3 regions of the Arthrobacter sp. E70 genome follow, and region 1 is predicted to be linked to each of the others. Evidence: riboswitches for the same ligand, from Rfam matches in the RefSeq annotation. Region 1 holds a riboswitch; each other region holds the start of a gene.
What was found. Region 1 has a riboswitch for cyclic di-AMP ahead of AC3IMC_RS17170 (M23 family metallopeptidase). Riboswitches for the same ligand answer to the same signal wherever they lie in the genome.
Positions count from the first base shown of each region.

Region 1 (9,352 bases):
ACTTCGACGCAGTCCGCGGGGGCGATGTAGCCCTGGGCTTCGATGTCCTTCCACGGTGCGTCGTAGCGCTTGGGGCCGATCAGGCTGAACACTTCGCCTTCCCGGCCGTCCTCCCGGACCAGGGTGGCGGTCAGGCCGAGGCGGCGGCGGGCCTGCAGGTCTGCGGTCATGCGGAAGATCGGAGCGGGAAGCAGGTGGACCTCGTCGTAGATGATCAGCCCCCAGTCATGGCCGTCCACCAGTTCCAGGTGCGGGTAGATGCCGCCGCGCCTGGTGGTGAGGACCTGGTAGGTGGCGATGGTGACGGGGCGGACCTCCTTGAGCGCGCCGGAGTATTCTCCCACCTCGTCCTCGGTGAGTGAGGTCCGCCTGAGCAGTTCGTCTTTCCACTGCCGGGCGGCCACGGTGTTGGTGACCAGGATCAGCGTGGTGGTGGAACCGGTGGCCATGGCCGCGGCTCCGACCAGGGTCTTGCCGGCCCCGCAGGGCAGCACCACCACTCCGCTGCCGCCCGCCCAGAAGTTTTCGCTGGCCAGGCGCTGGTACGGCCGCAGTTCCCAGCCGTCCTCGTTGAGCGAGATCAGGTGCGGGGTGCCGTCCACATAGCCCGCCAGGTCCTCCGCCGGCCAGCCGAGCTTGAGCAGCAGCTGCTTGAGCTGTCCCCGCTGGGATGCGTGCACCACCACCGTCTCGCCATCGATTCGTGGCCCCAGCAGCGGGGCGATCTTCTTGGCCCGGATGACCTCCTCCAGCACGGGATAGTCATCCGTCCGCATGACCAGGCCGTGGCGTGGGTCCTTTTCGAGGCGCAGCCGGCCATAGCGGGACATGGTTTCTTCGACGTCGATCAGCAGCGAGTGCGGAACGGGGAAGCGGGAGTACTTCAGCAGGGCGTCCAGGACTTTTTCGGCGTCCAGGCCGGCGGCGCGTGCGTTCCACAGGCCCAGCGGGGTCAGCCGGTAACTGTGCACGTGTTCGGGCGCCCGTTCGAGCTCGGCAAAGGGCGCGATGGCGTGCCGGGCCTCCGTGGCCAGTTCATGGTCCACTTCGAGGAGGATGGTTTTATCGCTCTGGACGATCAGGGGTCCGTCGTTCACGCGGGGGAGTCCTTTACTGGCGCAGTTCCTCTGCGGCCTCGATATCGATGATGCGGTGGACGGACAGCACGCGCTCGGTTTCCTTGGCGGGGTCGAACACGCGGACCCGGCCACCGCTGACAGATAGCGGAACAACGATTTCCAGGGTGGCATTCCCCAGGCTGTCCACCACGTTCATGCTGATGCGCTGTTTCAGGCGGATGGCGCGTTGCAGCGCTTCGAGCCCCAACTGGGTGGCCGCCTCACCACCGGATGCCGCCGGCGGGTGGTGCCCCACGGCGTCGACTGCCCTGCGCAGGACGTCCAGCTGGGCATCAACTTCCTCAGCCCCGGGCGCCATCCGCGGCGCGGTATAGACGGGGCGGAGGGTGTCCTGGGGAGCGGAAGGCCGCCGAAGGTGCACGGCCGGTTCCGCGCCGTCCACGGCCGGCGATAGTCCCAGCTTCCGCAGGGCCGCGGCAGTTTCCCGCGGGGGCGCCGACGACGCCAGCACCGTGGGCGCAAGCCGGACCAGGCCGAGCTCTGCAGCCTTCGGGCCGCCCAGCAACTCCTGCAGTGCAGCCTCATCCTCACTCTGGATAAAGCTGGCCATCTGCCCCACCCGCAGCCTGCCGTGCCGGGAGGCGGTGTCCTCCACGAGGTATTGGAGCGGCTGGGGCACGGCCGTGGCGGAGTGCCCGCGCAGGAACTCCAGCAGGGCTGGGGCATCATAGCCGGCGTCAAGCGCCCGCTTGATCGATGCGGTGGAGAACCGGTAGATGGTGGCCGGGCCCTGGCCTTCGGCGTCGGCCATCACCAGGAGTTTCGCGGTCAGCTCCGGCGCCAGATAGCCGGGCGCCACGGCGGTGAGGTCCGCCTGCAGCAGCACATGGTTCAAGGCCGCCGGCAGGTGCTCGCCCAGGATGGCCAACGCGGCGTCCGGGCGGTCCTCGGCGAAGGCGCTGCCCAGCTGGCTTAGGGCCCCTGAACCCACGAGCCCCAGCATCCCGGCTTCGGCGAGGACGCCGCGGATCAGGGAACTGAACCGCCTGGCCATGCGCGGCTGGGACCACTCGGCGCGCTGCAGGACCGCTGCGGCGTCGAGTACAGGCGCCGCGCCATCGGCGGCGGAGGCTTCAGTGGTGAGTTCATGCAGGATCTCAAGGATGCGCTTGCGCACTACGGGGGCGTCAGGACGTTGCGCCCCCGCTGACAACGCCGGAATGGTGCTGCCGGAAGCGGAACGTGCGGCCTGGGCACCGGGGGAGGCATGAACCGGCTGGCCCACCAGTGACGGGACGCGCTCGCTGGCCAGCCAGGCGTTGACCAGCCACAGCCACTGTTCCTGGCGCGGGAGGTTGAGCCATTCCAGCTCCGGAGGCTGGACCCAGGATGAGGAATCGACGTCCAGCCGGATCAGCCCGGCCAGGCCGGCCAGTTCCAGCAGCAGCCCGGCCAGGCCCTGGTCGATCCGGAGTAGCTCCGACAGGCGCCGCAGCTCCCGGACTCCCACCCCGCCGCTGCGCAACGTTGCCAGCGGCTGCTCCCGGACGGCATGCAGCAGTTCGGCTACGAGCCGGAGGGTTTCGGAGATCGAGCTCAGGGCGGCGTTCCTGCGCAGGGCCGCCGTGGTCCAGCCGAGCTCCGGGACCGGGGGAGCGAGTGTGAAATCGTTGATGATGGCACCGCCGCGGAGGGCAAGCCCCACGCTGTGCGGAAGTTCAACATGCGCGGCGTCCAGCGGGACGAGCAGTCCGCGCGCAAGGAGCCAGTCGATAGGCCCGACGTCGGACCCCTCGGCAGTGACGGACGCCTTGCGTTGCGCCTGGGGGACGGCACCCATGGCCCAGTTCCGGAACCGGGCGAGCAGCGCCGTCGTCCGTTCCGGGGCGTTGGCGAGGATGGACTGCAGGGCCTCCGGCGAGGAAGTCCAGTGCTGCAGCGCCAGGGCAGCTTCCATGGGCGTGGTGGCATCATGAATGGACATGCCGTTGGCGTGCAGCTCCGAGACGATCTGCACGGCCCGCTGGGCGAACGCCGGCTGCAGGCGGACCAGCTCCGTGTAGCTGCGGCCGAGGCCGGCAGGGTAAATCCCCACAACGTCCTTCAGGCACCCGACGGGGAGGTAGTAGCTGACTTCTCCCGCCGAAGGCGTGCCGTTCGGGGGAGCGGCCGGGTGCACCAGCGCCAGCTCCTGCAGGGACCCGAGGATCTGTTCGATGGTGGCCAGGGACGAGCCTTTGATCAGCTTGCGCAGGCCTTCCGCTGACGCGCTGTGCCCGGTATCCGTGTTGGTGCACAGGTGGAGGGTTTCCAGGACCTGCATCTGCGGCCGGTTGAGCCGCTCCAGTGCGCGCTGCACGCTGACCCGGGAACTGGCCCGGGCAGCCAGTGCAGGGAAGTCCGGGACGGCGGGGGAGATCAGGTCCGGCCGCGCGGCGAAGAGCGCCCGCAACGAATCGTCGCTGCGTGCCTCCAGGTCCTTGCCAAGCGCGCGTATAAGGGACATCAGTCCAACGTTACCGCCGCTGTGGCTTTCCCGCCCGGCGCCGGGCGGCTACGCCGTCCAGGACCAACAGGAGCATCAGCACGAAGGCCGCGGGCAGGCCGTAAAGCGCGGCGTAGGTGACCCAGGTGGGGGCCACTGCCCCGGCGAAGGCATAAGCCATGACCGCTCCCACGGCTGCCAGGGAAAGCACGGCAATCACGGCGGCGAGGATGGTTAGGGGCCGCCGGTATCGTGAGAGAGTCATGGACGTAACGGTACCGCGCAGTGCGGCCGAAGGCTGAACTGTGCAGATAACGTTCAGCGGGGCGGCTGGAAGCGTGATTGGCCCACCCGGCAGGTAACCTTGAAGGATACAGACCAACACGGTTTGAAGTTGCCATACCTTGAACCCGCACAACAGGGCGGACGCGGTGGCAGCCGGCCGTGTCTCATGACAGCAGAACGAAGAAGGTTGATTACGTGCCTACCGGCAAGGTCAAGTGGTATGACAAGGACAAGGGCTTTGGGTTCCTCGCGGGCGAGGACGGCCAGGAGGTATTCCTGCCCAAGTCGTCGCTGCCCGAGGGCGTAACGGAGCTCAAGGCCGGCACCCGCGTCGAATTCGGCGTGGCCGATGGCCGCAAGGGCGCCCAGGCCCTGGGGCTCCGGGTCCTGGACAAGACGCCGTCCATCGCCAAGGCCAAGCGTCCCAGCGCCAAGGACCTCGCACCGCTGGTGCAGGACCTGGTGACCGTCCTGGACAACCTGTCCGGGACACTGTCCAAGGGCAAGTACCCGGACGGGAACAAAGGCAAGGCAATCGCGGCCGCCCTTCGCAAGGTTGCCGACGAGCTGGACGTCTAGCCGCCCATGAACCCCGAAGCTGAACAGCCGGGCACACCCACGCAGGAGCAGGCTGCCAAGACTCCGGCCAGGAGTGCGGCCAAGGTTCCTGCCAAGCGCAAGGCTGGCGTGCCCGTTTGGCGCACCGGAAAGCCTGATGCCTTCCTGGCCGCCGCCGTTGACACCGCCCGCAGCGCGATTGAGGGCATCACGGCGCCGGCCACGATCGGTCCGCACCTCGCCGCCAAAAGCGAAGGGGACCGCCTCGTGACGCACCTGTTCGAGTCGCGGCTTCCGGGATACGTGGGCTGGCAGTGGTATGCGGTGCTGACCCGCAACTCCCGCTCCAAAGCGGTGACGGTCAGCGAGCTGGGGCTGCTGCCATCCGAGGATTCGATCCTGGCCCCGGAATGGGTGCCGTGGGCCGAACGTGTCCGGCCCGAGGATGCGCAGGACGAGGATGCGAAGAACGAGGATGCGCAGGAACCGGAGCAGGAGCAGGAATCGGACGTCCGCGAAGCAGGGGAAACCACAGCGCGGGATGCGGAGGGGTCTGCCTCCGCTGCGGAAGATGCCCCGGCGGCTGACGGTAGCGGCGAGCCGACGGACGACGACGGCCCGCAGCCAGGAGCCTAGCGCGCCTGACCCAGGGCAATAGGAAACGGCGCCGTCCGGGAGAACCCGGGCGGCGCCGTCGTCCGTTAATGCTGGACTACTTGCGCAGTTCGCCCACCACGAAGTCGATGCTGGACAGCAGCGCCGAAACGTCTTCGGGGTCAATGGCAACGAAGGTGGCAATGCGCAGCTGGTTGCGGCCCAGCTTGCGGTAAGGCTCCGTGTCCACGATGCCGTTGGCGCGCAGGACCTTGGCCACCGTGGCGGCGTCCACCGAGTCGTCGAAGTCGATGGTGGCGATGACGTTGGAACGCTCGTCCGGGTTGGAGACGAACGGCGTCGCGAACTCCGAGGCCTCCGCCCAGGTGTAGATCCGGCCCGCGGAATCGGCCGTGCGGGCAGCAGCGAAGTCCAGGCCGCCATTGGAATTCAGCCACTGCACCTGCGCATCCAACGTGACCAGGGTGGACAGCGACGGCGTGTTGTAGGTCTGGTTCAGGCGGGAATTGTCGATGGCGGTCTGCAGGTCCAGGAAGTCCGGGATCCAGCGTCCGCTTTCCTTGATCCGTGCGGCACGTTCAATGGCGGCCGGGGAGAAGAGGCCCAGCCAGAGGCCGCCGTCGGACGCGAAGTTCTTTTGCGGGGCGAAATAGTAGACATCACTTTCGGCGACGTCCACGTCCAGGCCCCCGGCTGCTGACGTGGCGTCCACGAGCACCAGGGCGCCGTCATCCGCACCGGCAACCCGCTTGACCGGCGCGGAAACACCGGTGGACGTCTCATTCTGGGGCCAGGCGTAGACGTCCACGCCGGCTTCGGCCACCGCTTCGGGGCGGGTGCCGGGATCCGACGTGATGATGGAGGACGTATCCAGGAACGGCGCCTTGTTCGTGGCAGAGGCGAACTTCGAGCCGAACTCGCCGAAGGACAGGTGCTGGGCCTTCTTCTCGACCAGTCCAAAACTGGCGACGTCCCAGAAAGCCGTGGACCCGCCGACGCCAAGGACTACTTCATAGCCTTCGGGCGCGCGGAAGAACTGGCTCAGGCCATCACGGACGGAGCCGACCAGGTTCTTGACCGGGGCCTGCCGGTGCGAGGTGCCGAGGATGGTTTTGGACGCTGCGGCCAGGGCATCGATCTGTTCCTGCCGGACCTTTGACGGGCCGGCCCCGAAACGCCCATCCTTGGGCAGGAGGTCGGCGGGAATCGTGATGCTGGTTTCGCTCACAGGTGCTCCAATTCGGCGGTGACATAGCTTCAGTCCGGGATATCGGGCCGGACAGGTGGTGGCAGCCGGCCGCCGGGTGGCAGCGCAGGCCCTCCCCATTCTGCCTGAACAGCTGTAGGGGCGGGAGCCGGGGCCGTCATAGTCCAGCCAATGAGACGTGCCGGTACGGCTATTCGGACAAAGTCAAAATAGGCTAAGCTGTCCTCCGGACCACGCCGCGGGAAGAGGCGATACGGTGGGACAACGCAAGGTACTGCGCTCGAGGAGCTGAGCTGGATGACGGATCTGATCGACACTACGGAGATGTACCTCCGGACCATCCTGGAACTCGAGGAAGAAAACATCGTCGCCCTTCGCGCCCGCATTGCCGAGCGGCTGCGCCACTCCGGGCCCACCGTCTCCCAGACCATTGGCCGGATGGAACGCGACGGGCTCGTGGTGGTATCCGGCGACCGGCACCTGGAACTTACGGAGACGGGCCGGAAGCGCGCCACCGAGGTCATGCGCAAGCACCGGCTGGCGGAGCGCCTGCTGGCCGACGTCATCGGCCTGGACTGGGCCTACGTCCACGACGAAGCGTGCCGCTGGGAGCACGTGATGAGCGAACGGGTGGAGCGCCGCATCTATGAAATGCTGGACCACCCCACGGAATCGCCCTATGGGAATCCCATCCCCGGGCTAGCTGAACTGGGCGGGCCGCCAGCTCCCGGTTTTGCCGACGGCGCGATCAGCCTGCTCGAAGCCATGAAGAACTACGGCCCCTCCTCCGGCGTCACCGTCAGCCGGCTGGCAGAACCCATCCAGGTGGAACCGGAACTCCTGGCGCAGCTCGACGAAGGCGGAATCCGGCCCGGCGCCGTCGTGGCCCTGGAACGAGTGGGCGATTACATCTCCGTGCGCGTGCCGGGGATCGAGGGTGCGCTGGAGCTGCCGCCGGAGGTGGCAGCACACGTCTTTGTTGCCCTCCAGTAGGACTGCTTCGGGAAGGCTTGGCGTACCCCATCGGGCTGCGCCCATGCAAAGATAACGGAATTGTTACTTAGGGACTTAAGGCCCTATAGTTGAACCAAGCGTTGATACTTAAGCGTTACCTGATCCGGAGCCGAGCTCTGCCAGCGGATCAGGAGCACGAGTCGTAACTGGCAGAGGCGGGGGAACCACAACCGGCAGCGGGGGACTGCCTTGGGGTGAAGTCCGTCAGCAGCAAGCCTCTCCAGTGAAGGATCCTCCGGGGATACCTCTGTGCGGAAGCTTGCTTACGGCGGACCGGGTCTTTGAACTCTCTGACCCGAATCCGACAGCTAACTCCGCAGGCTTACCCAGAGAGGAACCCCACTTGACCATGCAGACCTCCCGGGGCCGCCGCCGCGCGTCCGGCCCCGCTTCGACACCCCGGGTCGTCGAGGTTGTCGCCGCGGAGCGCCCCCGCGATCCGCACCGCGACGCGCGCCGCCGCCGTGGTCCCTTTCGGCAGGTTACGGAGTTTGCCGCCGCCAGCGGAATTGGCCAGAAGGCCGGCATCGCCCTTGCCGCCAGCGGTATCGCCCTGACGGTTGCCATGCCTGCCACCGGTCCCGTCCTCGCCACTGACGCCGCGGGGGCCGCCCCCGTTGCAGCTTCCGCGGTCAGCCCGCAGCCCCAGATTTCCGCCGATATAGGCGCCCAGGTCGACTTCAGCCGCTCCGCCGTTGTCACGCAGGCAGATCCTGACGGCAAGCTCAAGCAGCTGCTCAGCGCGCAGTCCGCCGGCTCCGTCAGCCGTGCCGCCTCGGCGGGCACACTTGCCGCACCCCTGGCCTCCCTGGCCACCGCCTCGCCGTTCGGCTACCGGGTGAGCCCTATCACGGGCGGCTCCGGAGATTTCCACCGCGGACAGGACTTCGTGGCCCAGTGCGGGACCTCCGTCCTGGCCGCTGCCACGGGGACCGTGACCTTTGCCGGCTGGCACGAGTTCGGAGGCGGAAACCGGGTGGTCATCGACCATGGCAACGGCCTTGAGACCACCTACAACCACCTCTCGTCCTTCAACGTCAAGGTGGGACAGACCGTCTCCCGCGGTGAGGTTGTCGCCTTGAGCGGAACCACTGGCGCCTCCACTGGTTGCCACTTGCACTTTGAGGTGCAGGTCAACGGCGAAGTGGTCGACCCGATGGGCTGGCTCTAGGAAAATGACCGTCCACTCTCAGTTGCCGGTCACGGTCCGTGATCTGAATGTGACATTCGGTCAAAACTGCTGTACCGTCTAACTCGCGTCAACTTTTCCGAAGTTGACGCTCTTGAGTGGATTGCCTAACTCTGCCACCGCTCAAGGTCCGTTCGCATTTCATCGTCTGGCAGGGGCGGGGGAACCAATTTTGGCCTTCACTTCGAAGGCCTTGGGGTTAAGTCACGAGCTTCGCAGGAAGCAGTGTGGCCGGGTGACTCCCATCCGAATCCGACAGCTCACCTCGCAGGCATTGGGAGAGGCTACCTTCGTGTCTTCACGCCACACTTCTGCGCGCCACCGTGCGCAAACGGTTCGCAATAACCCCCTGGACTCCGTGTCCAAGGCTGTTAGTGCCAACGCCGGGACCGTAGGCCGCCAGGCTGCCGTTGTGGCAGCTGCTTCCGGCCTCATCCTGAGCATGGGACTGCCGGCCACCGCAGCGGACACCACCGCTGGTGTCTCCGCCTCCACCGAATCCGGCTCTTCACAGACCGCTCTCGCTGTCACCGCTGCGCCCACCGCCACGGTTTCCTTCGAGCGTCCCGTGGTCAAGACCACCGCCGCTCCCAAGGTGGAAACCATCCGGACCCAGTCCACCGCGGCAGACCGCACCGCCGGACAGGATGCCCCCGGAGCCGCGAAGGCAGCGGAGACCGTTTCTTCGGCAGCAACCTCCGGAATTGCAGCGATCGCCTACACCGGCATCGGCCACTCGTACGTCTGGGGCGGCACCAGCCCCGTGACGGGCTGGGACTGCTCCGGCTTCACCCAGTGGGTCTACGCGCAGGCCGGCATCAGCATCCCCCGCACGAACGCGTGGACCGCGATGAAGCCGACTTCCACCCCGCAGCCTGGTGACCTTGTCATGCAGAACGGTGGCGCGCACGTCGGCATCT
Region 1 covers NZ_JBYQFR010000015.1:17,612-26,963, forward strand. Annotated here, with positions in the region: gene AC3IMC_RS17135 (DNA repair helicase XPB) at 1-1,097, opposite strand, end outside; gene AC3IMC_RS17140 (helicase-associated domain-containing protein) at 1,111-3,585, opposite strand; gene AC3IMC_RS17145 (hypothetical protein) at 3,596-3,829, opposite strand; gene AC3IMC_RS17150 (cold-shock protein) at 4,045-4,428, shown strand; gene AC3IMC_RS17155 (DUF3027 domain-containing protein) at 4,435-5,043, shown strand; gene serC (phosphoserine transaminase) at 5,120-6,250, opposite strand; gene AC3IMC_RS17165 (iron-dependent transcriptional repressor DtxR) at 6,527-7,222, shown strand; cyclic di-AMP (ydaO/yuaA leader) riboswitch at 7,372-7,582, shown strand; gene AC3IMC_RS17170 (M23 family metallopeptidase) at 7,593-8,414, shown strand; cyclic di-AMP (ydaO/yuaA leader) riboswitch at 8,543-8,720, shown strand; gene AC3IMC_RS17175 (C40 family peptidase) at 8,791-9,352, shown strand, end outside.

Region 2 (9,352 bases), on a different contig from region 1:
TGCACCTTCACCACCACCCTGTCCAGCCCGGTGTCCGCACCGTCCAGGGGATTGAGGCGGGCCAGGTGCGCCTGACCGAGAGACGCTGCCGCGATCGGAACCTCCTCCAGGGCGGCAAAGACCTCTCGAAGGGGCGCGCCGAGTTCCTTCTCGGCCAGGCGCCGGATCTGAGGAAAGGGCACGGGCGGCACCTCGTCCTGCAGCCCTTCGAGCTCCTTGGTGATCTCGGGGGGAAGGACGTCGAGCCTGGAAGACAGGAACTGGCCCACCTTGATCATCAGGCCGCCAAGTTCCACCGCGAGGTCATGGAAACGCCGCGCGAACTGCTGCATCCGGCGCGAGCGGGTCCGCTCGGCCAGCCAGCCCAGCCCGATTCTCGGGAGGAACAGCTCAAACCACCAGATGACCAACAGGTTCCGGGCGGCGAAGCGCAGGATGCGGCGGTAACGGGCACGGGCGCTCCCGGCCCGGACGTCGTCATCCGGGCTGTCACCGGCGCTGCTGTTTGCGGCAGCGCCATCGCCGGCACCGGGCAGGGGACCGCCACGGCGCCGGAAGCTTGGCGCCACCCGCGTCAGTTCCGCGCGAGGATCGCGTACATTCGGCGGCGTGCCTCATCAAGCACCGCAACCGCCTCCTGCACCTGCTCAGGCGAACCCGTGCGCCCCACCTGGGCTGTAGCCTGGGCGAGCTCGACGGCGGCCCTCGGGAGGGAGCCCGAGCCGGCGGCCGCGGCATCCCATGGCGCGGGACCGTGATGGGCAGCGGCCTCTTCCCGGCCCGCTTCGGTCAGGGAGTAGATCTTGCGGCCATTGGATTCCTCGGCCCTGATGGAACCTTCGTCGGCCAGGAGCTGCAGGGTGGGATAGACCGAACCCGCGCTGGGTTTCCAGGCGCCGCCGCTGCGGTCTTCAATCTCCCGGATAATCTGGTAGCCATGCATGGGACGCTCGGCAAGCAGTGCCAGCACTGCCGCACGCACTTCACCCTTGCCTGCACGGGTGCTCCCCTGTTTTTCAAACCGTGAGCGGAGCTCCTCAACGGCCTGCCACATGCCGTCGATGTTGTTGCCGCCGAATCCGCGTGCCGGGAATGAACCACGCATGGTGATCTCCTCTGTGAAACGCCAACGATATACAACGATACATCCGGTACGTTGCCTGCCGCCTGCCTCCACGGACGTGCCCTGACGGCTCTTCTCCACGTGTTAAGGGGGCACGGGCTTGGTCAGGTCCTGCGCAGCGTCAGGATCTGCTCGGCCCGGCCAAAGGGCCCTTGGCGGTCGTGCAGGACAGTTGAGGTGAGTCCGATGCCGTCACGGCCGAACGACACGGCGTTGTCCAGCCCCAGCCACTCACCCTCGGGCCGGCGGTACATGTGGATCTGGAGGTCAAGGTTGGGGAAGGCGTAGCTGTCCTTGCCGGGCGGGACGCGGGCGGCGATGCCGTTTGCGGTGTCCACCAAGCCCATGAGCCGGGCGGTGTCTCCGCTGTCGGCCTGGTCCGTCAAGGGGTGCTCCGTGCGCAGCCATACCTTGCCGGCCCCCGGCCTGTGGCCTTCAGCCACCCGCATCTCCAGCGAACGGATAAAGCCGCCGGGCCATACGGCCGAGCCGTCGTACGGTTTGCATTCGTCGGGGCCCGGGATGGTCGGGTCCTCGACGGCGGCCACGCCACTGGTGTCACTGGTGACCATCCGCCACGCGGTGGCACGGATCGCCGTGCGGCCGCCTGCCACGAGCTCGGCCTGGACCAGTTCTATGGTCTTCCCGGGCCGCAGGGTGGTGGTCTCTATCTGGAATTCGCCGCCTGGAATCAGCCCCAGGATCTCGTAGCTGATCCGGGCCATCCGCAAGTCTGCGCGCGGCTCGTGCCGCTCCAGGGCCCCGGCCATCAGTCCGGATGCGGGAGCCATGTGCTGTTCATGGGCGTTCCAGGCGCCCTGGGCGTGAATGGTCGACCGGAACCGGCCGCCACCGAGGGCCTGGTAGTAAAAGTTGCCTTCGGCGAGTTCGGGCAGATCTGCAGTCAACGCTGACCCTTTCAGGAATTTCGGTGAATTGGCCCTAACTCTATCCCGCACCGGCACGGCACGCCGGGCAGCGGGCGAAATGTTGGGGTGTCCGTGCAGGCATCGGACTAGACTCAGGAACTGGTCCTGTCAGCAACCTCAAAAGAGGTATTTCATGCGCGTCATCAGCTACAACCTCCGCAAGCACAAGGCGAGTGGCGAGCTTCTCGCCCTGGCACGGAATCACGACATCGATGCGCTCTGCCTCCAGGAGGTGGATGCCAGCGACCTGCCCGAGACGCTGGGCCCGTTGCACCTGGCCGATGTCACCAAGGGCAACCGGCTGGGCCTGGCCATCTATTACCGCACCAGCCGGTTCACCGCCCTGGACACGCAGTCCTTTGCGTTGAAGAAATCCATGCACGACCGCGTACTGGCGCCCGCCCACGAGCGCCTCATCGGCACCCGCGTCATGGACAACGAGACCCAGCACGAACTGGTCATCGGCTCGTTCCACGCTGCGCCGCTCACCGCCTCCAACTCGCTGCGGCGCAAGCAGATCCACGCAGCGCACGCCGAACTGCTGAGCATGGGCAGGGGTTTGATGACGCTGATGGTAGGGGATTTCAACTACCCGTTCTTCACCAAGAACCTGGACATGCACATGAAGAACTCCGGGTACGCCCTCTCCCTCAGCAACCGCCGCACCTACACCCGCTACAAGGTATTCAAGGGCCACTTCGACTTCGCCACCTCGCTGGGCCTGGACATCGCAAGCGTGGAAACACTTCCGCGCGGCAACTCCGACCACCTGCCCATCCTGGTGACGGCGGAATACGGCCAGGGGTACTAGGCCCGCCCGTCCAGCCGGTCCAGCAGCCCGGGCCAGGATGCCGCGAACCCGGGGTGGAGGTCCAGGGCGTCCACCTCTGATACCGGAATCCACAGCAAGGCGATGCTTTCCGGATCGCTGATCACGGGGTCGAACGATTCCCGCACCCGCACCACCACGGTGGTGTAGGACCAGTAGCCGTGGTCCAGCACCGAGGTGAAGAGCACCTCCACGCTCTCCGAAGGGACCGCTGCCTCCTCGTAGGCCTCGCGGAGCGCACCGGCAACGGCTTCCTCGCCCTCGTGCAGCGCCCCGCCGGGCAGCCCCCAGGTTCCGCCGTTGTGGCTCCACACCGCTCGGTGCTGGAGGAGGACACCCTTGGCGGGGTCGTACGCCAGGACACCTGCTGCGCCGAACCTGCCCCAGTAGCGGCCGCGGTCGCCCTCGACCCAGGCATCGCCCGGGTCGCGCGGACCGGTGCGCTGCGGAGGCCGTGAAGACGAAGCGGATGCCGGAAAATGTTCCATGGCTTCAGTCTGACAGGTACTCCCGGCTTACAGAGGAACTGCGCCTCCCTCCAGGGGTACTGGGCTGCCTGACGTCAGGTGCCGGCAGGTGTCAGGTTGCGTGGCCGCGTTCGACGGCGAAATCGCCGCCGGGGTACATGACGGTCTCATGCCCGTCATCGAAGCGGACAACATAGGGCGGGGCCCCGCCCTGGCCGCGGACTTCCAGGATCACCCCGTGCCGGTCCGCGGACCCCACGGTCCGTCCGTGCACCACGATGCGGTCGCCTTGGGCTGCCTCCATGGCAATCACCTCCCAGCCCCCAGATTACGACTCGGCGGCCTGCGGGAACAGGGCAGCCGTGGCAGGATTCCGGTATGCCGCTGAAACTGGTTTTTATCGCCGACACCCACGTGCCCAAGCGCGCCAGGAACCTGCCGGAGCAGGTGTGGGCCGCGGTGGAAACCGCGGACGTGGTGTTCCACGCCGGAGACTGGGTGGAGCCGGCATTGCTGGATGAGTTCGAGGAACGCAGCACGTTGCTGCTGGGTGTCCACGGCAACAATGACGGCCCGGAACTGCGCCGGCGGCTCCCGGAGACGGCACGCATCACGCTGGACGACGTCCGGTTCGCGATGGTCCACGAGACGGGGCCGGCCAAGGGCCGCGAACCGCGCTGCGAGGCGCTGTTCCCGGACGCGGACGTCCTGGTGTTCGGGCACAGCCACATCCCGTGGGACACCACCTCGTCCGGGGGGCTCCGGCTGCTGAATCCCGGCTCCCCCACGGACCGGCGCCGGCAACCGGCCTGTACCTACATGGAAGCGGCCGTGGACGGCGGGCGGCTCGCCGAGGTCAGGCTGGTGGAGGTGCGGCGCGGCTGAACGGCTTGGCAGCGGCGGAATGTTTGCCTAGGCTGGAAAACGTAAGCATGCTTAGTTTTTGCGCCGAAGAGGAGGACCGCATGACCGACCAGTACACCTTCCGCAACCCCGTGACTGCCTACGAAAAGATCTCCCCGCCAGAGCAGCACCAGCCCGAGCCGGGCCTGGACGCGGAACTGGAGCCCAAGGCCGACCTGGGCGAAGAGACCTACCGCGGCACCGGGCGGCTGGAAGGCCGCCGTGCCATCGTGACCGGCGCGGACTCCGGCATCGGCGGGGCAACCGCCATTGCCTTCGCAAGGGAAGGCGCCGACGTCGTGCTCTCCTACCTGCCGCAGGAAGAGGAAGACGCGTCACGGATCGCCGGAATCATTGAGGCGGCAGGTCGCAAGGCAATCAAGGTCCCCGGCGACCTCAAGGACGCTGCGGCCTGCACGGACCTGGTGGACACCGCCGTTGCCGTCCTGGGCGGGGTGGACATCCTGGTCAACAACGCCGGCAAGCAGGTGGCCCAGAAGGACCTGCAGGACATCACGGATGAACAGTTCGACCACACGCTGAAGACCAACGTCTACGCCATGTTCTGGCTGACCAAGGCTGCGGTGCCGCACATGCCGCCGGGCTCCACCATTATCAACACCACCTCGATCCAGGCGTACAACCCCTCGCCCACGCTGGTGGACTACGCCACCACCAAGGCCAGCATCAACAACTTCACGAAGGGGCTGGCGCAGCAGCTGGCACCGAAGGGGATCCGGGTGAACGCGGTGGCTCCGGGCCCCATCTGGACCCCGTTGCAGGTGAGCAGCGGCCAGCCGAAGGAGGAACTGCCCGAGTTCGGCCAGTCCACTCCCCTGGGCCGGGCCGGGCAGCCCGCCGAACTGGCACCCGCGTATGTCTTCCTCGCGTCGCCGGAGTCCAGCTACGTGGTGGGCGAAACGCTCAACGTCAACGGCGGCAGCCCCACGCCGTAGCCGTTGCCGCTTATCCGGCGGCTTCCTGTTCGGCAAGCAGCGCGTCGGTGGCCTCGTCCGGCTGGCCGTCGAAGAACTGGGCCAGGACGGTCTTGAACACTGTTTCTCCGGGCGCCGCCCGGAGAAACAGTGTCATGGAGGACCGCAGCTTCTGCGCGTCGATGCCGCCCAGGATATCCTCGGCGGACCGGTCGGGGTGGTTGGTCAGGGCCTGCGCGCATTCGAGCAGCCGGGGGCCGAGGACGTCGTGGTCCAGATAGGCGCGTGCTTCAGCCAGGGATGCGATGGCGTAGGTGCGGGACATGGCGCTGCGCCCCAGGCCGGCGATCTGCGGGAAGACGAACCACATCCAGTGGCCGGTCTTGTTGCCCACCTGCAGCTCCCCCAGCGCCTGCTCATAGGTTCCACCGCGGTTTTGGGCGGTGACGAAACGGGCGAGGTCAAACGGTTCATTCATTGGATCTCCCAGGTGCGTTTCTCAGGGTCAGGTCCTTCTCAAGGGCATCCGCGGCCGCTTGCAGCTGCGGATCTTCCCGCCATCTTGCCAGGACAACGTCGGCGCGCTGCCGTTCGCGTTCCCCCAGTCCCGCCAGCAGCGGCACCAGGACGTCCGCGATCATCGGCTCCACCAGCTCCTGGGCCAGCGCGGAGCGGAGGAACCCTTCAAGGCGGGTCAGGTCCGAATGCCGGAGCCCGCGGACTTTGGATTGCAGCAGCACGACGGCGGCCAGGCGCCGCTCAAACACTGGCCGGGCTCCGGGTTTAGGCTGGCCCCAGAGCGCCGAAGCAAGCATGACCGTGCCGTCGTGGTCAAGGGCCTTGAATTTTCGCAGGGCGTCGCGCACGGTGCCGCGGACCGCCCCGACGGATGAGCCGTAGGAGGCGAGGGCCCCGCCCAGCCGGCTGCCGACGTCGTCCGCCCGGTACCAGGCACCCTCATTCTGGAGGGTCCTGTCGATGAATTCCGCGGCCGCGGCCACCGTGTCCGTGGCGCCGCTCATTGCCCACGCCCCGTTGCCGCATGCCGGATGCAATAGGGGGTCCACGGCCGGGCTTCCAGCCGGCCCTCGGCGATGGGCTCCCCGCACACCGCGCAGATACCGTAAGTACCGTCGCCGATCCGGGCCAGGGCGGCCTCCACCTGGTCAAGCCCCGCCGAACTCTGCTTCAGGAGCGCTGCGGCCTGGGAGAGTTCAAAGGCGATCGTTGCACCTTCGGGGTCGTGCTCGTCGTCGACGTTGGAGTCCTGGCGCGCTGAATTCGCCGCCGCGATATCCGCCCGGAGCGCCGGCAGCAAAGCCGACCTCCGCTCCCGCTCCTGCTCGAGCAGCACCCGGAACCGTTCAACGTCTGGCATAGGGAAAGCCTAGCGCCCCCTCAGGACCTTGATCTTGGTCACGATCAGGGGCATAGTTCCGAAGCCTGCCGGGTGCTTGCATGGCTTGGCAGGAGACCGTGGCGGAAGCGTTACCAAGGCATGCATGAACACGTTGCAGTAACAGGCGAAGTCGCGCATCAAAACGATTGCTTAATGCGAGAGGAAAACCTCGCATGTTATCCAAATGTGACAATTGACCCGAGAGCGGGTTATGGTCGAATGGTGTCCCTCCCAGACGGGACATTCCCATCAGCTTGCCGAGCCCTGCCGCTGACCCGGGATTCGATCGTTTCCAGCTGGCAGGGACGGGGGAACCACATTTCCATGGCCTCTTGAGGCCTTGGGGTTAAGTCGAATAGCGCCTCCGTCCGTTGCGGGGTGCTTTCGGCCGGGCATCTCCAGCCCGAACCCGACAGCTCACCCCGCAGGCATGGGAGAGGCGATCAACCGTGTCAAAAATTTCCAATGCAGCCCGTCACCGCGCGACTCCGGCCCGCTCAATTGTGCTCGAGGGCCTCGCCGTGACAGCGAAGTCCCAGGCCCGCTCGCTGGGCCGCCCGGCGCTCGCAGTGGCAGCAGCATCCGGCATTGCGTTCGGGGTCGGTGCGCCGGCCCACGCAGGTGTAACCGCCCCGGGCACCACGACTAACGTCGAGGCCACCGCCGAGCCCGCCGCGCAGGTGGCAGCGCCGGCCGCCGCTGCCGGCACCGTCCACACGGTGGTTTCCGGCGATACCCTTGGCGCCATCGCGTCAGCCTACGGTGTCGGCCTGAACGACGTCCTGTCCGCCAACGGACTGGGACTGTCCTCAATCATCTACCCGGGTGACCAGATCCAGATCCCCGAGGCAGGATACGTTGCGGCAGCACCCGCCCCGGCACCCGCTCCCGCCCCGGCACCCGTTACGGCGGCAGCTGCGTCCACTCCGGTGAACACCGGAATGAACATGTCCTACGCTTCGGCCACCCCGGCCTCCACCGGTACCGGCACGGGAGCCGCGATCCTCGCATCGGCCTACGGCCAGCTGGGTGTCCAGCAGGACTGCACGGCCATGGTGGAAAAGGCCCTGCGCTCCGTGGGCAAGTCGGTGGGCGACCTCGCCCCCACCCAGTTCTTCCAGTACGGCAGCGTGGTGGGCAGCCCGGCCCCCGGTGACCTGATCATCACCTCCGGCCACGTGGGCGTGTACGCCGGCAACGGCCAGGTGGTCAGCGGCGGCGTCAACGGCTACACCACCGAGGTACACTCCATCAGCTGGCTCGGCGGCTACTCCGCCGTCCGCGTGGCCTAACCACCGCGCGTCGAAGAAGGGCGGCGGCCGGGATTTCCGGCCGCCGCCCTTCTGCGTTCAGGTCCCGCAGAAGGTCATGTAACTCCCGAAGTCTTCGGGCGCTCCCTCGGCGTAGCGTTCCAGCCCAGGCCGCTCGGTGAAGGGTTCAGTGACCGCTTCCAGCAGCCGGCGCAGGGGGTCCAGGTCTCCCCCGGTGGCGGCCGCGAGTGCTTCTTCCACCAGGTGGTTGCGCGGAATATAGGCCGGGTTCACGCTGTCCATCAGCTCCTGGTCGGGGCCCAGGGCCTGCCACCGCTCAACCCAGGAATCGAAGGCCGGCAGGTCAAGGACCATGCCGCGGACGGGCCGGAGGTCGCCGCGGGCAGCCTTGCCGAGGTTCCGGAAGAACAGGGTGTAGTCGACGGGGCCGTCCTTGAGGATGGCGATTGCCCCGTCCACCACGGCCGAGGCAGCCTCATCGGCGGCCGCGGCCTCGGGGATGCCCAGCTTGGCCCTCATGCCGCCGGACCACGCGGCGCTGTATTGCCCGCGGAATGCGCCCAGGGCCTCCACCGCCGGCGTTACCGCCTTCTCCTGGTCCTCGTCGATCAGCGGCAGCATCGCCTCGGCGAGCCTGGCGAGATTCCATTCGGCAAGGACGGGCTGGTTGGCGTAGGCGTAGCGTCCGCTGACGTCGATTGAGCTGTAGACGGCGCCCGGGTTGAATGCGTCCATGAAGGCGCACGGGCCGTAGTCGATCGTCTCTCCGGAGATGGTCATGTTGTCCGTATTCATCACTCCGTGCACGAATCCGACCAGCATCCACCGGGCCACCAGGGAAGCCTGGGCCGAGACCACGGACCGGAACAGTTCCAGGTAGGGGTTTTCGACCTTCGCAGCGTCAGGGTAATGGCGGGCAATGGCGTGGTCCGCCAACCTCCGGAGCAGGCCGATATTCTCCGTTGCGCGCGCGTACTGGAAGCTGCCAACACGCAGGTGGCTGCCCGCCACCCTGGCCAGGACGGCCCCCGGCAGCATCCCGTCGCGCCGCACCTGCCGCCCGGTGGCCACGACCGCCAAGGAGCGCGTGGTGGGGATCCGGAGGGCGTGCATGGCCTCACTGACCAGGTACTCCCGCAGCATGGGCCCGACGACGGCACGGCCGTCCCCGGCGCGGGCGAACGGAGTGCGGCCGGAGCCTTTGAGGTGGATATCGCGGAGGCGTCCGCTGCGGTCAGTCAGCTCACCCAGCAGCAGGGCGCGCCCGTCGCCGAGCAGGGGTGAGTACCCGCCGAACTGGTGCCCGGCATATGCCTGCGCCACCGGTGTGGCGCCGTCCGGGACATGGTTGCCCACCAGGAGCCGGACGCCTTCGGGGCTGCGGAGGTAGCCCGGGTCCAGGCCCAGATCAGCGGCCAGCGCCTCGTTAAGGACCAGCAGTTCCGGAGCCGGGGCTTCCTCGGCCTGCCAGGGAACGGCGAGTTCGGCCAGTTCGC
Region 2 covers NZ_JBYQFR010000002.1:198,601-207,952, forward strand. Annotated here, with positions in the region: gene AC3IMC_RS02900 (ABC1 kinase family protein) at 1-332, opposite strand, end outside; gene AC3IMC_RS02905 (PadR family transcriptional regulator) at 575-1,105, opposite strand; gene AC3IMC_RS02910 (thioesterase family protein) at 1,228-2,031, opposite strand; gene AC3IMC_RS02915 (endonuclease/exonuclease/phosphatase family protein) at 2,186-2,863, shown strand; gene AC3IMC_RS02920 (NUDIX domain-containing protein) at 2,860-3,369, opposite strand; gene AC3IMC_RS02925 (DUF1918 domain-containing protein) at 3,461-3,652, opposite strand; gene AC3IMC_RS02930 (metallophosphoesterase family protein) at 3,727-4,233, shown strand; gene AC3IMC_RS02935 (glucose 1-dehydrogenase) at 4,314-5,207, shown strand; gene AC3IMC_RS02940 (DUF1810 domain-containing protein) at 5,218-5,664, opposite strand; gene AC3IMC_RS02945 (DNA alkylation repair protein) at 5,657-6,208, opposite strand; gene AC3IMC_RS02950 (TraR/DksA family transcriptional regulator) at 6,205-6,564, opposite strand; cyclic di-AMP (ydaO/yuaA leader) riboswitch at 6,841-7,031, shown strand; gene AC3IMC_RS02955 (LysM peptidoglycan-binding domain-containing protein) at 7,035-7,877, shown strand; gene AC3IMC_RS02960 (protein adenylyltransferase SelO) at 7,935-9,352, opposite strand, start outside.
Region 2: linked by a shared signal. The riboswitch ahead of AC3IMC_RS02955 (LysM peptidoglycan-binding domain-containing protein) and the one ahead of AC3IMC_RS17170 (M23 family metallopeptidase) in region 1 are both predicted to bind cyclic di-AMP.

Region 3 (9,352 bases), on a different contig from region 1:
GAATCGACGTCACCCTGCGCGAGAACCCTGACGCCTGGGCCACCTACTCCCTGGACCTCTCCGCCTGACCATGCGCCCCATCCGGCTGCTGGTCCCCGGCAACATCCAGCACAGCTCAGGCGGCAATATCTACAACGCCCGGCTGGTTGCGGGATTGAAAGCGCTTGGGGAGGAGGTGGAGGTGGTCGCCGTCGAGGGCGGCTGGCCAACTCCCAGTGCCAAGGAACGACGCCGGCTGGGCGGACTGCTCGGGGCCGGGGAGCCGGCAGCGGGACGCGGGCCGGCGGTGGTCATCGTGGACGGGCTGGTCGCCGTGGGTGCCCCGGACGAACTGGAGTTTGCGGCAAGGGCCGGCCGGGAAACATGGGTCCTGGAGCATATGCCCTTGCCGGAAACTTCGGACCCGGCCAGCCTGGAGCGCGAGGCCCGGGCACTCCACGCCGCCACCGGGGTGATCTGCACCAGCACCTGGGCCGCAACCAAGCTGGCGGAGCGGGGAATCACCGGCAGCGGCGTTGCCCTTCCGGGGGTCGAGCCCGCGCCGGAAGCCAACGGTTCCAACCCACCTCACCTGGCCATCATCGCCGCCCTGTTGCCCAACAAGGACCAACTTCTCGCCGTGGAAGCCCTGGCCGGGATCCAGGATATGGAGTGGACGGCGGCGCTGGTGGGCTCCGACCAGGCGGACCCCGACTATGCCGGCAAGGTCAAGGCCGCCATCGCGGACTTGGGATTGGAACACCAGGTGCAGTTGACCGGTGAAGTCACCGGCGAGGCGTTGGAAACCGAATGGGCGCGCACTGATTTGAGCCTGCTGGTTTCCCGTAACGAGGCGTTCGGCATGGCGGTCACCGAATCTTTGGCCCACGGCATCCCTGTACTGGTGCGCGAGGGCACTGGCGCGGTGGAGGCGCTCAGCCTTGCAAAATTGGCCGCGGCCGACGGCGGTCCCAGGCTTCCGGGGGCTGCGGTGGCACTTCCGGAAGGGGCACAGGAAAGCCCCCGGCTCTTGGCCGGTGTCCTGCGGCGCTGGCTTGGGGATCCCGAAACCCGGCGGACCTGGCAGGCGGCTGCTTTGGATGCGCGGACCAGGCTTCCGGACTGGAACAGGACGGCAGAGACCGTGCTGCAGTTGCTGGCGGGCCCCGAAGGGAAAGGCTAGAGCCCGGTCCGGTGCGCGGCGAAGAACTCCCGCAGCAGCACGGCGCATTCGTCCTCGCGGACTCCCGGATAGACCTCGACCCAATGATTGAGGCGGCGCTCGCGCAGGATGTCGAACACCGATCCGGCGGCGCCGGCCTTCTCATCCCAGGCGCCGAAGACCACCCGGGGAATCCGGGCCAGGACAACCGCGCCCGCGCACATGGCGCAGGGCTCCAGGGTGACAACCAGCGTGCAGTCGGAAAGCCGCCAGCCGTCACTGCTGCCGCCGCCGGCCCTGGCCCGCTCCCGGAGCCGCTCGGCCGCCTCCCTGATGGCAACAACCTCGGCGTGGGCCGTGGGGTCTCCCAGTTCCTCGCGCTGGTTGCGTCCGGAACCCAGCACATCGCCGTCGGGCCCTATCACCACGGCCCCGATCGGTACATCATCGGTGCTGAGCGCCCGGCGGGCCTCCGCCAGGGCGAGCCCCATCCAGGCGTGGTGTTTCTTTTCGGGCAACGGCATGGCTCAATGATAGTTTCGGGGATACTCAGGTTACTTACCGATGCCGGGAGGCACCATGGACACTCTTCGGGACCGTTTGGGTACGTGGTTCAAGCCGTACGCGGCGCTGGTCCTTCCCATCCTCGTGGGCGGCGTGATCATCGTGTCCCTGGCGCTGCTCGGCGCCGAGGTCTACGACGACGTGGTGGACTCTGCAGGACTGGCCAACCTGGACAAACCTGCCCTGGCATACGCGGAAACCCTGAGGAACCCCGGCCTCAATGCCACAGTCACCGGCTTTACGAATATTGGCGGCGGCGTCGGCATGCCGATCCTTGCCAGCATCCTCACCGCCTGGCTGACCTTCCTTAGCCGCAACTGGCGCCCCCTTATCCTCGTTGGGGGCGCGGCCGCAGCGTCCATCGCGGCCACCACATTCGGAAAGAAGCTCGTGGGCCGCACCCGGCCGGACCACGCCGACGCAGTGCCGCCGTATGAGGATTCACCCTCGTTCCCCAGCGGCCATACCCTGAACACCACTGTGGTGATCAGCCTGATCGTCTACCTCATTTGCCTCCAGTTCAACGTGATGTGGACCCGCGTCACGGCGATCACTGCTGGGACCCTCTTCATCATCGCCATGGGCCTGAGCCGGGTGTTCCTCGGTCACCACTGGCTGACCGACGTCATGGCCGGCTGGATCCTGGGGTTCGCCTGGGTGGCCATAGTGATCCTGGCGCACAGGCTGTTCCACTTGGTCCGGCGCCGGGAGCATGCCGGTGCGCCGCCGTCGTTCGACCGTCCCGTGGTCCGCGACGTGGTGGCCCAGGAACTGCACGACGGCGGTACTTCCGGCCCCGGGCAGAGTACCGGCGGGTGATAGTTTTGGTGGATGCGCACTCTCGTTGTTGACCACCCGCTGGTTGCCCACAAGCTCACCGTCCTGAGGGACAAGAACACGCCGTCACCGGTCTTCCGCCAGTTGACGGAGGAGCTGGTCACCCTGCTGGCCTACGAGGCTACCCGCGAGGTCCGCACCGAGCCCGTCACCATCCAGACTCCCGTCAGCACCACCGTCGGCACGGCCTTCACGAAGCCCACGCCTTTGGTGGTCCCCATCCTCCGGGCCGGCCTGGGGATGCTCGAGGGCATGACCAAGCTGGTTCCCACCGCCGAGGTGGGCTTCCTGGGAATGGCCCGGGATGAGGAAACCCTGGACATCATCACCTATGCGGAGCGCCTTCCGGAGGACCTGACCGGTCGGCAGGTCTTCGTCCTGGACCCCATGCTGGCCACCGGCGGAACCCTGCGCGAGGCCATCAAGTTCCTGTTCAAGCGTGGCGCGTCCGATGTCACCTGCATCTGCCTGCTGGCGGCACCCGAAGGCCTCGCCCGGCTGGAGGAAGAGCTGTCGGGCGCCAACGTGCACATTGTCTTGGCATCCATCGACGAGAAGCTCAACGACAAGTCGTACATCGTTCCCGGCCTCGGCGACGCCGGGGACCGCCTCTACGGCATTGCCGGGTAGGCTGCAACCCTTTTCCAAACAGGGTCCCGCCGCTAGCCTGTGCGGATGGACTGGAAACTTGAACTTGTCTACGTCCCCGTGTCCGACGTGGACCGCGCCAAGGATTTCTACGTCAACCAGGTGGGCTTCAACGCCGACTATGACGAGCGGCCCTCGGACGACATCCGCTTTGTACAGCTGACGCCGCCCGGCTCTGCCTGCTCCATCTGCATGGGCGAGGGGCTTCTGGACGCCCCTGCCGGCACAGGAACCACCCTTCAGATGGTGGTTGACGACATCCAGGAAGCGCACGACCACCTGCAGAACAACGGGGTGGATGTCAGTGATATCGAAGTGCTGCCCTGGGGCCACTTCGTGTACTTCTCCGATCCCGACGGCAACAAGTGGTCTGTCCAGTACATCCCGTGGCGGAACGCGGGGCAGCCGGCAGCTGAATCAACGCGGGCTGATTAACGCGGAGAGCAGCCCGCATCCGTGGATGCGGGCTGCTGCCGGTGCCGGGTTTCGCACCTGCTCACAGGTGCGGGATTCCTAGTACCAGTTGTGGGCCAGGTGGAAGTTCAGGGCGCCACAGGGAGAGTCGTAGCTCTTCTTGATGTAGTCCAGGCCCCAGTTGATCTGGGTGCGGTAGTTGGTGAGGTAGTCCGCGCCGGCGCTTGCCATCTTTTCGGCCGGCAGGGACTGCACGATGCCGTAGGCCCCGCTGCTGGCATTGGTGGCGGTGGTGGTCCAGTCCGATTCCTTGGTCCACAGGGTCTTCAGGCACTGCATCTGGTCAGCACTCCAGCCAAAGGATGCCAGCTGGCTGGCCGCGTAGGCCTGGGCGCCGGCAGGATCGTTGACCGCGACGGCGGGAGCAGGCTCGGGTGCGGGGGCCGGAGCGGGTGCCGCCTCAACGGGGGGAGTGGACGGGGCCGGGGCAGGTGCCGGTTCGGCCGCCTGGGGTGCCACGCTGATCGGCGCAGGAGCGGGGGTTGCTGCCGGATTTGACCGGATCTCGCTCTTCTCGATGCTCATTTGGGCGTCGGAAGCGGCTGTGGAAGAGTGGGCCTCGGTGGCCGACACCGGGACGATGCTGCTGGTCGCCTGGCCCGCGGCGCCTACGCCAACCAGCACGGCGCAGGATGCCGCAAGGATGGCGGCCCGCCGGCCGAGTGTGCTCTTCTTGGCCGCCTGGGCCTTGGCCCGGTGTTTTGCCTTGGACTGCAGGCAGGGTTCTGCCGTGTTTTTGGACATGGTTGATCGCCTCTCACACCTGCGGAGTTAGCTGTCGGGTTCGGATGAGGGCATCCGGCAGCACGGAATGATCACATGCTGCTTAACCCCAAGGGCAGTCAATGCCCGGGACGGTGGGTCCCCCGCCTCTGCCGTTGCTCAAGCGGAATCCGGGAAGTGGCAGAGCTTGGCGTCAACCCGGGATTGCGGTCCGAACGCGGGCCGCACTTAATCGACGGTACAGGAAGCCTGCGCTTAAGTCACATTTAGGTAACGGAAGTCACGATGAATGGCGCGTCGCGTTGCCAGCCGTTATCAGCCGTCCTTATCCGTGGTGCCTCTGGGCCTGCTACTTTGTCAGCGCATAGACCGTGGAGTTGCCCACGGTCCGGGACTGGAAGTTGGCTTGGACCCACGCGGCCACCTCTGAGGTGCCGCCCCGGCCGCCTAAGCCGCCGCCCATGCCACGGGCCCCGCCTTCGATGAAGTAGCTGATCTCACCCTTGGCCACCATGTCCTGGAACTGCGCGAGCGTGGGGTAGGGGTCCCCGCCGTTCCAGCCGCCCAAGGCGATCACGCTCGTGTTGGAGGCCAGTTCCAGGTTTGCTGCCTGGGATGCGCCGGAGACGATAGCGGACCACTTCGTGGTGGTGGCGGACAGGAGGGCGGTCAGCGCGGTGTCCGGCGTTCCTTCGCCGGGCCCGCCAGCCATACCACCGCCGGCCATACCACCGCGGGCGGTACCACCGCCGGCGGGGTCACCGAAACGGGCCAGGCCGGCAGCACCGGCAGGGCCCGACGTCGGGATGGAACCGGAGTGCGCCGTGGCAGCGGTTGCCAGCGTCCATGCGCCCGTTCCGAGGCCTCCTGCCAGCAGGGACACCACGACGACGGCGGCGGGTCCGGCATGGCGGAACCGGCCGGCAGTCCCCATGCCGTCAACGCGGAGCAGGATCGCGGCCGTCGCCAGGACGCCGAGGACAATGGCGGTGATGCCCAGCCACGGGAGCCAGGACGCATCCCGGACCAGCAGCACCGCTGACCACATTGCCGTGGAGAGCACGGCGACGGCCAGCACGATCCGGGCGGGCCAGTACGCCCGCCCGCGCCATAGTTCAATGGCTCCAATGCCCGCCAGGGCCGCGATCGCCGGGGCCAGGGCCACGGAGTAGTACGGGTGGACGATGCCGCTCATGAAGCTGAAGACGCCCGCCGTCACCAGGAGCCAGCCGCCCCACAGGATCAGGGATGCCCGGCTCAGGGAGGTACGGGCCTCGCGTCGGGTGAACCATAGCCCCGCGGCCAGCAGGATCAGGGCGGCGGGCAGCAGCCAGGACACCTCGCCGCCGAAGCTGGTCCCGAACATCCGCAGAAGGCCGGCGGCGCCGCCGAATCCGGTGTTGCCGCCGCCGAAGCCCTCCGTCCCTCCCGGCGCGCCCGCACCTCCGCCTAAGCCCGCACCTCCGCCTAAGCCCGCGCCGCCGCCGGGCATGCCTTCACCCGACCCGGTGATGCGGGCCAGGCCGTTGTAGCCGAACGTGAGTTCCAGGAAGCTGTTGGTGGTGGACCCGGCCATGTAGGGCCGCGCCGAGGCCGGCGTCAGCTGGAAAAGCGCCACATAGCTGCCAGCCACCACGACAATTCCGCCGAGTGCGCCCAGCAGGTGCACCATCCGGCGTCCGAGTGTGGTGGGGGCCGCCCAGAGGTAGGCGAGGCCCAGCGCCGGAACAACCAGGAAGCCCTGCAGCATCTTGGTCAGGAACGCCAGGCCGATCACGGCACCGGCCGCGGCGAGCCATTTCCAGCCCGCCCGCTCGACGGCGCGGATGGTGAAGTACGCCGCCAGCACCAGGCACAGGGTGAGCAGGGCATCCGGGTTGTTGAACTTGAACATCAGCGTTGCCACGGGCGTCAGCGCGAGGGCGCCGCCGGCCAGCAGGCCCGCTGCCGGTCCCGAGGCGCGCTTGACGGCCAGGTAGAGGAAACCGACGGCGGCAACCCCCATGAGTGCCTGCGGAACCAGCATGCTCAGTGGGGAGAATCCGGAGATGCGGCCCGCGAGGGCCGGGATCCACAGTGCGGCGGGCGGCTTGTCCACGGTGATCGCGTTGCCGGCATCGAGCGAGCCAAAAAGGAAAGCGGTCCAGTCCTTCGTGCCGGCCTGGATGGCGGCGGCGTAGAAGGAGTTGCCGTAGCCGGTGGCCGCGAGGTTCCAGAGGTACAGGACGGCTGTGGCCAGCAGGAGGCCGGCGGCGGAGGGCCGTACCCAGCGGGGCTGGTTGCCGAACGCGTAACGGGTCCAGCGCCCCGGGCTGGCTGCGGCCGCGGGTACGGAGCCGCCGGATGGTGCGGGCAGATCTGTCGTGGCCTGGGGGGCTGCTGTGGACTGCGCGGCTGGCGTGGAACCGGAGCCCGCAGGGGAGGTGGTCGAGGTCATGATGCTGCCGTTTCTGTGGAAGTGGTGGCGTCTGCGCCGGTCGTGTTGCTGCCTCTTTCCCGGAAGACCCAGAGCCGGAACAACAGGAAGCGGATTGCGGTGGCGGCCAGGTTCGCCGCGATGACGGTGAGGACTTCCGCCCACCGGTCCGGCGTCGTCGTACTGTGCACGACGACAAGGGAACCGGAGGTGAGCAGCAGGCCGATGCCGAACACGATCAAACCTTCGAGATGGTGGCGCATGGGATTGCCGCCCTGGATGCCGAACGTGAAGCGGCGGTTGGCACCGGTGTTGGCCACGGCGGTGGTAATCAGCGCCAGGAAGTTGGCAAGCTGCGCGTCCATCAAAGCGCGGCAGAACACGAAGATCAGCAGGTAGGCCAGGGTGGAGGCGGCGCCGATGGCAGCGAACCGGACCAGCTGGCCGAACAGGCTGCTGCCGGGGGTCTGCTCCCCGGTCCGGGACAAGGCAGGCAACGGTCCGCGTGCGAGGGCCGCGCGCAGTTCCGGCACCGGGATGCGCCCGTAGACCAGGTCCCGGCTCAGCCGGGCCATGCCGCGGACGTCCGCCAGCGCCGTCCGGAGCACGTCGACGCTGGAATCGGGATCGTCGATCCAGTCCACCGGGACTTCGTGGACCCGCAGGCCGCAGCGCTCGGCGAGGACCAGAAGCTCGGTGTCGAAGAACCATGAGCTGTCCACGGTATGCGGCAGGATCTGCTGGGCGACGTCGGCCCTGATGGCCTTGAAGCCGCACTGGGCATCGCTGAACCTGGCACCCATCAAGGAGTGCAGCATCAGGTTGTAGCCGCGCGAGATGAATTCGCGCTTGGGCCCGCGGACAACGCGCGAGTTCCGGGTCAGCCGGGTGCCGATCGCCAGGTCCGAGTGCCCGGACATCAGGGGCGCCAACAGGGGAGCCAGGGCGGCGAGATCGGTGGAGAGGTCCACGTCCATGTAGGCCAGGACGGGCGACGGCGACGCCAGCCACACCTTGCGCAGGGCGTTGCCGCGGCCTTTCTCCTGGAGATGGACCACGGTGAGCTCGCTAAATTCCCGGGCCAGCCGTTCGGCGATCTTCAACGTGCCGTCCGTGCTCGCGTTGTCCGCCACGGTGATGCGGAAGCTGTGCGGAAAGGACTCGCGAAGGTGCCCGTGGAGCCTGCGCAGGCATTCCTCGAGGTCACGTTCCTCGTTGTACACCGGGATGGTGACGTCCAGGACGGGGACCGGGGTGCGGGTGTCCACGGGCGCGCGCCGCACGGCGTGTGCCCGGGAAGGAAGGCCCGGCGGCACCACCGAGGCGTCCTGCAGGGTTCCTGAAGTGGAGTCGGCGAGCGTCATGCATCAAGAGTGGCGCCAGCGCATTTGAGGGCTTTAGGCAAAGCCTGTGACGTGCCTGTGTAAGTTGCCCGGACCTAAGTTGCACGGGACGTAAGTTGCACGTGTCCAGAACGTCTCCGCCGACGGGCAAGGCGGCCGGGTCAGGAGGCGGGTGTGGCCCCTGGAAGGTGGACGGCGAACTCTGTCCTGCCGGGCCGGGAGACCAGTTCCACTGTGCCCCCATGGGCTTTGACGATCGACTCCACGATGGAAAGCCCCAACCCGGAGGACCCTTCGCCCGCTGAGCCTTCTTCCGTGCCGGAACGGGCGGCGTCGGCCCGGGTGAAACGGGAGAAGATCCTGCCCTGGAACTCGGCAGGAATCCCCGGCCCGTCATCGGTGACGGTGACCACCGCGCTGCCGTCGGCCGAGCGCATCACCCCGGTGGTCACGGTAGTGCCGGCGGGGGTGTGCTTCCGGGCATTGGAGAGCAGGTTGGCCAGCACCTGATGCAGTTGGGTGGCATCACCGCGGACGGTGATGGGTTCATCAGGCAACCGCAACTGCCAGATGTGGTCGGGGGCCATCACCTTCTCGTCGCTGACCGTTTCGATCACCAGCTGGGTCAGGTCCACATCGGTGGTTTCGGGCGCCTTGCCCTCGTCCAGACGGGCCAGGAGCAGAAGGTCCTCCACCAGCGCCGTCATCCGCTCGGACTGGCTTTGCACCCGTGCCAGCGACTTCCGGCCGTCCTCGGTGAGGGGTTCGGTCATGCGCAGCAGTTCGGTATAGCCGCGGATTGCGGTTAGCGGAGTTCGGAGTTCATGGGACGCGTCGGCCACGAACTGGCGCACCTTCATTTCACTGCGCTGCCGCGCCTGCAGCGCGTTGGAGACGTTGTCCAGCATCAGGTTCAGGGCGTGGCCGACACTTCCCACTTCCGTTCCGGGGTGTGCGGCGCCGGGAGGGACACGGACGGCCAGCGCCACCTCGCCCGCGTCCAGGGGCAGCTTGGAAACCTTGGTGGCTACATCGGACAACTGTTCCAGCGGCCGCATCGTCCTGCGGATCAAAGCGGTACCGGCCAAACCGATCAGGACCAGGCCACCCAGCGAGACCAGCACCATGGTCAATATCAGCGAGGCCTCGGTGCTTTGCTTCGTTGCGAGGGGCAGCCCGGTGATCACAACATCGCCATATGGGGTT
Region 3 covers NZ_JBYQFR010000009.1:127,885-137,236, forward strand. Annotated here, with positions in the region: gene AC3IMC_RS13355 (6-pyruvoyl trahydropterin synthase family protein) at 1-68, shown strand, start outside; gene AC3IMC_RS13360 (glycosyltransferase family 4 protein) at 71-1,162, shown strand; gene AC3IMC_RS13365 (nucleoside deaminase) at 1,159-1,665, opposite strand; gene AC3IMC_RS13370 (phosphatase PAP2 family protein) at 1,721-2,524, shown strand; gene upp (uracil phosphoribosyltransferase) at 2,537-3,172, shown strand; gene AC3IMC_RS13380 (glyoxalase superfamily protein) at 3,218-3,625, shown strand; gene AC3IMC_RS13385 (aggregation-promoting factor C-terminal-like domain-containing protein) at 3,704-4,408, opposite strand; cyclic di-AMP (ydaO/yuaA leader) riboswitch at 4,414-4,573, opposite strand; gene AC3IMC_RS13390 (glycosyltransferase family 39 protein) at 4,737-6,824, opposite strand; gene AC3IMC_RS13395 (bifunctional glycosyltransferase family 2/GtrA family protein) at 6,821-8,167, opposite strand; gene AC3IMC_RS13400 (sensor histidine kinase) at 8,308-9,352, opposite strand, start outside.
Region 3: linked by a shared signal. The riboswitch ahead of AC3IMC_RS13385 (aggregation-promoting factor C-terminal-like domain-containing protein) and the one ahead of AC3IMC_RS17170 (M23 family metallopeptidase) in region 1 are both predicted to bind cyclic di-AMP.